DNA from 3 places in the Nonomuraea sp. NPDC049714 genome. Region 3 is predicted to be linked to each of the others. Evidence: riboswitches for the same ligand, from Rfam matches in the RefSeq annotation. Region 3 holds a riboswitch; each other region holds the start of a gene.
What was found. A riboswitch is a leader RNA that binds a small molecule or an ion and turns the genes downstream of it on or off. The one in region 3 is predicted to bind S-adenosylmethionine.

Region 1 (2,259 bases), on a different contig from region 3:
CAGCTCGATCCTGGCCAGCGGCGCTCCCAGGCAGAAGTGGATGCCCGCGCCGAAGGAGATGTGCGGATTGTCCACCCGGCCCACGTCGAGCCGGTCCGGGTCGCCGAACACCTCCCCGTCGCGGTTGGCCGAGCCGAACAGCAGCGCGACCTCCACGCCGCGCGGGATGACGACCCCGCCGACCTCGATGTCCTCCAGCACCCAGCGCTCGAACATCTGCAGCGGCGTGTCCCACCGCATCAGCTCCTCGATCGCCGTCGGCAGCAGCCCGCGATCCTCCCGCAGGCGTACGAGCTCGGCCGGGTTCCTGAACAGGGACCACCAGCCGTTGCCCGTCACGTTCACCGTGGCCTCGTGGCCCGCGTTGAGCAGCAGCACACAGGTGCCGACCAGCTCGTCCTCGGTGAGCTCGTCGATCTGGGCGAGCGCGCTGATCAGGTCGTCACCGGGCCGGGCCGCCCGCTCGCGGGCCAGCTCCTTGAGGTAGCCGGCGAACTCCGACGCCGCCCGGACGGCCGTGTGCTGCGCCTCGGGGGCCGGGTTGAGCTCGTACATCCCGCAGATGTCAGCCGACCAGGGGCGCAGCAGGTGGCGGTCGGCGTCGGGGATGCCGAGCATCTCCGCGATCACCGTCACCGGGAGCGGCTCGGCCACCTCGGCGACGAGGTCGCCGCCGCCCCGCTCGACGAACGCGTCCACCAGGCCGCCCGCGATGGCCCGCACGCGGGGGCGCAGCGACTCCACCATGCGCGGGGTGAACGCCCTGGAGACCAGGCGGCGCAGCCGGGTGTGCACCGGCGGCTCGACGTCGAGCATGCCCGCCCTGATCACCCGCCAGAACGGCTCCTGGAACTCCGGCTCCGGCTCCTGGCCGAACTCCTCGTGCGTGGCCACCTGCAGGTAGGACCGGCCCAGGCGGCGATCCCTGAGCAGGGCGTTCACGTCGGCGTGGCGGGCGATCAGCCACTGGCCCGTCGGCTCGAAGAAGCTGACCGGGGCCTGCTGCCTCAGCTCGGCGTAGACCCCGTACGGGTCGGCCACGAAATCGGGATTCCAGGGATCAAAGCGCACAAGTGCATCCTAAAGGCGGGGGTTGCCTTCCATGGGCGGGTGTCGGTTATAGTGCCTGACGTAGGTCATGAGTGCCAGCGTCAAGCCCCGGCTCGCTGGCCGGCAACCCTCGCGTCCGCGGCGGGGTGCCCCGGGTGAAGACCTGGTCCGTCACGAGGTGTGGCGGGCAAGCGCGGGCTCCGTGGTCTCCAGGGGTCCGACGACCTCAGGAGTTTCGCCGTGCCCACGTTGACGATCTTCAGCAACGCTCCCCAGCAGGACCAGGCCGCCGCCCCCGTCCGGCAGGGCAGGACCATCCCCGCCGTGCTCGGCGCCGACCTCGAGGTGCCCGTCAAGGGCGGCAAGCTGGTCGGCTACGCCAACCTCGACTACGCCGCCAGCGCCCCCTGTCTGGAGCCGGTCAGCGCGGCCGTCACGGCAGCGCTCCCGGCCTACTCCAGCGTGCACCGCGGCGCGGGATACGCCTCCCAGCTCACCACCGCCCGCTACGAGCAGGCCCGCCACACCGTACGGGCCTTCGCCGGCGCCCGCCCCGACGACGCCGTCATCTTCACCCGCAACACCACCGACGCCACCAACCTGCTGGCCCGCTGCCTGCCGGACGACACCACCGTGATCGTCTTCGACACCGAGCACCATGCCTCACTGCTGCCCTGGAAGCGGACCGTACGACTCGCGCCGCCCGCCTTCCCCGGCGAGGCGGTCCGCGCCGCCGACGAGGCGCTGGCCGGGGTCGACGGGCCCAAGCTGCTCGTCGTCACCGCCGCCTCCAACGTCACCGGCGAGCTGTGGCCAATCGCGGCCCTGGCCCACATCGCGCACCGGCACGGCGCCCGCATCCTGGTCGACGCCGCCCAGCTCGTGCCGCACCGCCCGATCAACCTGACCGCGCTCGACCTGGACTACGTGGCCTTCTCCGGGCACAAGCTGTACGCCCCCTTCGGCGCGGGGGTGCTGCTGGGCCGCCGTGACTGGCTGGCGGACGGCGAGCCGTACCTGAAGGGCGGCGGCGCGGTGCGCTCGGTCGGGCAGGCCGGGCAGGCCGCCGACTGGCACGACGACCCCGAGCCCCGGCACGAGGCCGGCACCCCGAACGTGCTGGGCGCCATCGCGCTCGCCGCCGCCTGCGACGCCCTCACCGCCACCGGCTGGACGGCGCTGGTCAAGGAGGAGGAGCGCCTGGTCGCG
Region 2 (2,259 bases), on a different contig from region 3:
TGAGAGAGCGGCGGCAAACGTGTCCACGTTCTCTCGTTGAGCCACCAAGAGGTCGATGTCTCCGACCGGCAGGTGGACGCCCTGCAGAAGAGCAGCGCTAGTGCCGACCACGCGATATGCCGGACTGGGATCCACGGCTTTCAGAGCAGTGAGCGCCGTGGTCAATGCGGTGGTCACGTCCGCCAGTTGGAGAGATGGTTCGCCGCCGCCCATAGTGATCAGCTTATCGATCATGATGCACAAGAACAGGCTTCCGGAAGCCTCAACTCAGCAGCTCTTGCTATCTCTAGACGACGCGCCCCCGGAGCGGAAGGTCACCGTCCATCTCGGTCCTTCGTGCCCATCGGGCCGGCGTCGCCCCTGTCCCCGTCTTCACCCGCGGCGACGGGCCCTAATGAGCATGGTCCAGGGTTTCTGCTGCGGCTTTATTAATTGTCGCTGGATGACTCTGCGACCTCCTGAGCTGTGAGCGGGAGGAACAGGAGATCGGGCCGCTGGGTGTTTCTCTCGTGGGTGTGCTGGGGGAGGGGGCGGCGACCGTGCGTGCGTACGCGGGGCGGAAAGAGGTGCACAGCTTTGTCATGGATCGGTGACTTCGAGGCGGGCGTGCAGGGACGACTTGACGGCGGGCCATTCGGTGTCGATGACCGAGAACATGGCGGAGTCGCGTAGCTGCCCCTCCTCACCGGGGGCCCACGATGGTGACCAGTTGCGCAGCACGCCCTCGAAACAGGCGCCGAGGCGTTCGATCGCGTGGCGGGAGCGTTCGTTGCGGGCGTCGGTCTTGAGGTCCACGCGGGTCACGCCCAACGTCTCGAACGCGTAGGTGAACAGCAGGAGCTTCGCCTCGACGTTGATCCCGGTGCCCTGGGCCGAGGCGGCGAGCCAGGTCCAGCCGATCTCGATGGCGCGGAGCTCCGGTCGGGCCGGCCAGGTGCGCGGGTTCCAGAAGGCGGTGCAGCCCACCGCCATCCCGTCCGCCACTCGAACCTGGGCGAAGGGGATCAGTCCCTCGCGTTCGCGGGCGAACTGCGCCGCCAGGTAGGCGCCCATCTCGGTGGCCCGTGGCACCAGGGTGTAGGCGTAGGAGGAACGATCCTCCTCTGCCGCCCGTACGAGATCCGCCGTGTGACCCGCGGTGAGCGGTTCCAGTCGTACGAGCGATCCGTGGAGCACGGGAACGTCAAGCCGCGGCCGCATGGCTCTCCTCATCGTTCCTGGCATTGGCACCTTCGCGCAGGCAGGTTGCCGGATCGTCGCCGGGCCAGGTCCCTCGGATCCTCTGGATGAAGCCGCCATCCTCTCGGCCGTCCGGGGATCACGTCAAGAAGGCCCGGTCGTGCGGGGCGGCGCACGACCGGGGATGGCTATCGGCAGGCGACTCGGTACGCGTCCAGTTTCAGTTTCTTCTTCAGCGAGTTGAAGTTCTGGGCGTTGGACTTGGTGCAGAACTTCGAGGTGGGCAGCTCGTACTCGACCGTGAACACCGCCTTGCCCGCCGCGACGAACCGGTCGTAGCCGTAGTCGCCGTTCTGCTTCGTCGTGCACTCCTTGTACTGCCAGCACTGCTCGTTGAGCGCCCAGTCGAAGTACGGCAGCAGCGCGGGGATCTGGGCGAGGTCGTTCTTCAGACCGGCGGACAGGCCGCGGGTGTGGGCCTCGTTGGCCAGCCATGCGTTGTAACGCAGCTGGTCGGCGGCGTCGAGGTCGAAGCCGGTCTCGTTGGTGTAGCCGTCGACGTTGTCGAACTCGACCGCGTCGAAGCCCTTGGCCTTGCACATGTCCAGGCGGGCTCGCATGACGTCGCCCAGGGCGCCGGTGTACTTGCGGATGTCGAGCCAGCGCTCGCCCTCCCACTCCTCGTCGAGCGGGTCGCCGAGCACCGAGGCGGGGAAGTCGCCCTCGTCCTTCCGCCAGTCCTCGTACGATCCGGCGCTGATGTAGCAGACGACCTTGCGGCCCGCCTTGGTGGCGTGCAGGCGGCGCACGGTCGCGGCCGTGGCGTCGAAGCCGTCGATGTCGTACATCGTGACATCGCTGAACGGTTCCTTGGGCACGGACGCGAGCTGCCACTGCCAGCTCGTCCTCAGCGCGGGCCGCCAGCAGCCGGGACAGGGGACGGGGGCGGGCAGTTCGACCTTTTCGGAGGCGGCGGTGGGCGCGGGTCGCGCCTGTGTCCGGGTCTCCGCCTGGGCCGTCCCGGTCAGTGCGACGGTGCAGAAGGCGGCCAGCGCCGCGATCAGATGCCGGGGAAGTCGC
Region 3 (2,259 bases):
CCAGAGCACACCCTCGTCCTTGGCCACGCCGGACAGGCCCGACACGAGCCCGCCACCACCGCGTTTCATGGTCAGGTCACCGTCCTCGGATACGGTGAACGAGACCGGGCCTCTGTTCGAGGCGAGCAGGATGCTGTTCATTAAAGCTCCCTCCGACCTTAGGATCCCAGCTATGGCGCTTGATGAGCTAACCGAGGAACTGGCCCGCTCCGCCGCCGTCGGAGATCATCGCGCACTCGGCGAACTCCTGCGGAGGATCGAGCCGGACGTGCTGCGGCACTGCGCCCGCATCCTGCCCTACCACCAGGACGCGGAGGAGGCGGCGCAGGACACCTTGCTCGCCGTCGCGCGCAACATCGGGCGGTTCGAGGGGCGGGCCAGGTTCAGCACCTGGCTGCACATCGTGACCGCCAACTGCGCGCGCACCACCTACCGCTCGCTGAAGCGCAGGTCGGCCGAGCAGACCTCCGACGAGCTGCCCATGCAGAAGCCCGACGTCCGCCGGGTCAGCGTGATCGCCGGATCGCGGCTCGACCTGCTCGACGCCATGGAGGCGCTGGAGGCCGACAAGCCCGATCTGGCCCAGGCGCTGGTGCTGCGCGACATCGTCCAGCTCGACTACAGCGAGGTGGCCGAGCAGCTCAAGATCCCGCTCGGCACCGCCAAGTCGCGTATCCACCAGGCCCGCAAATATGTCCAGGCGGCGCTGGGCGAAGACTACCGATGAGACCTCATATCTCGCATGCTGAGATGACCGGGCAGGTCACGCGATTGATTGGGTAGAGTCCGGTCAGCAGCAACAACTGAATATTGCTCATCCAGAGGGGTGGAGGGACCGGCCCTGCGAAGCCCCGGCAACCCTCCCGGCTTGTGACTCGCGACCTGGCGAGGCCGACCGGGACTAGGTGCCAATTCCGGTCCGTGGTCAGGGTGGCCACGGGCGAAGATGAGGGAAGGCCTCGCTTCATGTCGCTCGACTTCGGTCCCGCCGTCGCTCTCTCCTGCCGCGAGTGCGGCACCCGCTATCCGCTCGGCCCGAGCTTCGCCTGTTCGGAGTGTTTCGGGCCGCTCGAAGCGGCCTACGATTTCGGCAACGTCACCCGGGCCTCCATCGAGGCCGGACCGGCCAACATCTGGCGGTACCGCGCGCTCCTGCCGGTGCCGGCCGACGTCGCCACCAAGCCCAACATGAACCCCGGCTGGACCAAGCTGGTCAAGGCGGGCAACCTCGGCAAGGCGCTGGGCATCAGGTCCCTCCACGTGAAGGACGACTCCGGCAACCCCACCCACTCCTTCAAGGACCGGGTGGTGGCCATCGCCGTCGAGGCGGCGCGCAACTTCGGCTTCCACACCCTGTCCTGCTCCTCCACCGGCAACCTGGCCGGCGCCGTGACGGCCGCGGCCGCCAGGGCCGGGCTGGACGCCTGCGTGTTCATCCCCGCGGGGCTGGAGCAGGCCAAGATCGCCATGGCCCGCGTGTTCGGCGGCAGGCTCGTCGGCATCGAGGGCACCTACGACGAGGTCAACCGGTTCTGCTCCGAGCTCATCGGTGACCCGATGGGCGACAAGTGGGGCTTCGTCAACGTCAACCTGAGGCCCTATTACGCCGAGGGCTCCAAGACGCTCGCCTACGAGATCGCCGAGCAGCTCGGCTGGAAGCTGCCCGAGCAGATCATCATCCCGGTGGCCTCCGGCTCTCAGCTCACGAAGATCGACAAGGGCTTCAAGGAGCTGATCGAGCTCGGGCTCGTCGAGGACGGCCCGTACAAGATCTACGGCGCGCAGGCGCTCGGCTGCTCGCCGGTGTCCACGGCCTACAAGGCGGGCCACGACGTGGTCCAGCCGGTCAAGCCCGACACCATCGCCAAGTCGCTGGCCATCGGCAACCCCGCCGACGGCCCTTACGTGCTCGACATCGCCCGCCGCACCGGCGGCGCTGTGGAGGACGTCACGGACCCCGAGATCGTCGCGGCGATCAAGCTGCTGGCCTCGACCGAGGGCATCTTCGCCGAGACGGCGGGCGGCGTCACGGTGGGCGTGCTGAAGAAGCTCGTCGACACCGGGCGGCTCGACCCGGAGTTGGAGACCGTGGTGCTCAACACCGGCGACGGGCTCAAGACGCTCGACGTCATCGCCGACGACGCCCAGCCCACGGCCGTGATCCGGCCCTCTCTCGACGCGTTCCGCGCGACTGTCTGACAATCAGGAAAGGCGAGGTTTATTCATGAGTGTTTCTGTGCGGATTCCCACCATCCTTCG

Region 1: it holds a riboswitch for S-adenosylmethionine, as region 3 does, so the genes downstream of both, ACIBQX_RS40005 (aminotransferase class V-fold PLP-dependent enzyme) here and thrC (threonine synthase) in region 3, are expected to answer to the same signal.
Region 2: it holds a riboswitch for S-adenosylmethionine, as region 3 does, so the genes downstream of both, ACIBQX_RS14690 (GNAT family N-acetyltransferase) here and thrC (threonine synthase) in region 3, are expected to answer to the same signal.

The regions. Positions count from the first base shown of each region.
Region 1 is NZ_JBITLM010000013.1:287,616-289,874, reverse strand. Features, by position in the region: gene ACIBQX_RS40010 (cytochrome P450) at 1-1,071, opposite strand, end outside; SAM riboswitch class IV at 1,135-1,250, shown strand; gene ACIBQX_RS40005 (aminotransferase class V-fold PLP-dependent enzyme) at 1,291-2,259, shown strand, end outside.
Region 2 is NZ_JBITLM010000003.1:310,096-312,354, reverse strand. Features, by position in the region: gene ACIBQX_RS14695 (hypothetical protein) at 1-234, opposite strand, end outside; gene ACIBQX_RS14690 (GNAT family N-acetyltransferase) at 580-1,200, opposite strand; SAM riboswitch class I at 1,206-1,293, opposite strand; gene ACIBQX_RS14685 (endo alpha-1,4 polygalactosaminidase) at 1,368-2,259, opposite strand, start outside.
Region 3 is NZ_JBITLM010000028.1:6,396-8,654, reverse strand. Features, by position in the region: gene ACIBQX_RS50095 (trehalose-6-phosphate synthase) at 1-141, opposite strand, end outside; gene ACIBQX_RS50090 (RNA polymerase sigma factor) at 173-727, shown strand; SAM riboswitch class I at 812-953, shown strand; gene thrC (threonine synthase) at 967-2,199, shown strand; gene ACIBQX_RS50080 (MoaD/ThiS family protein) at 2,225-2,259, shown strand, end outside.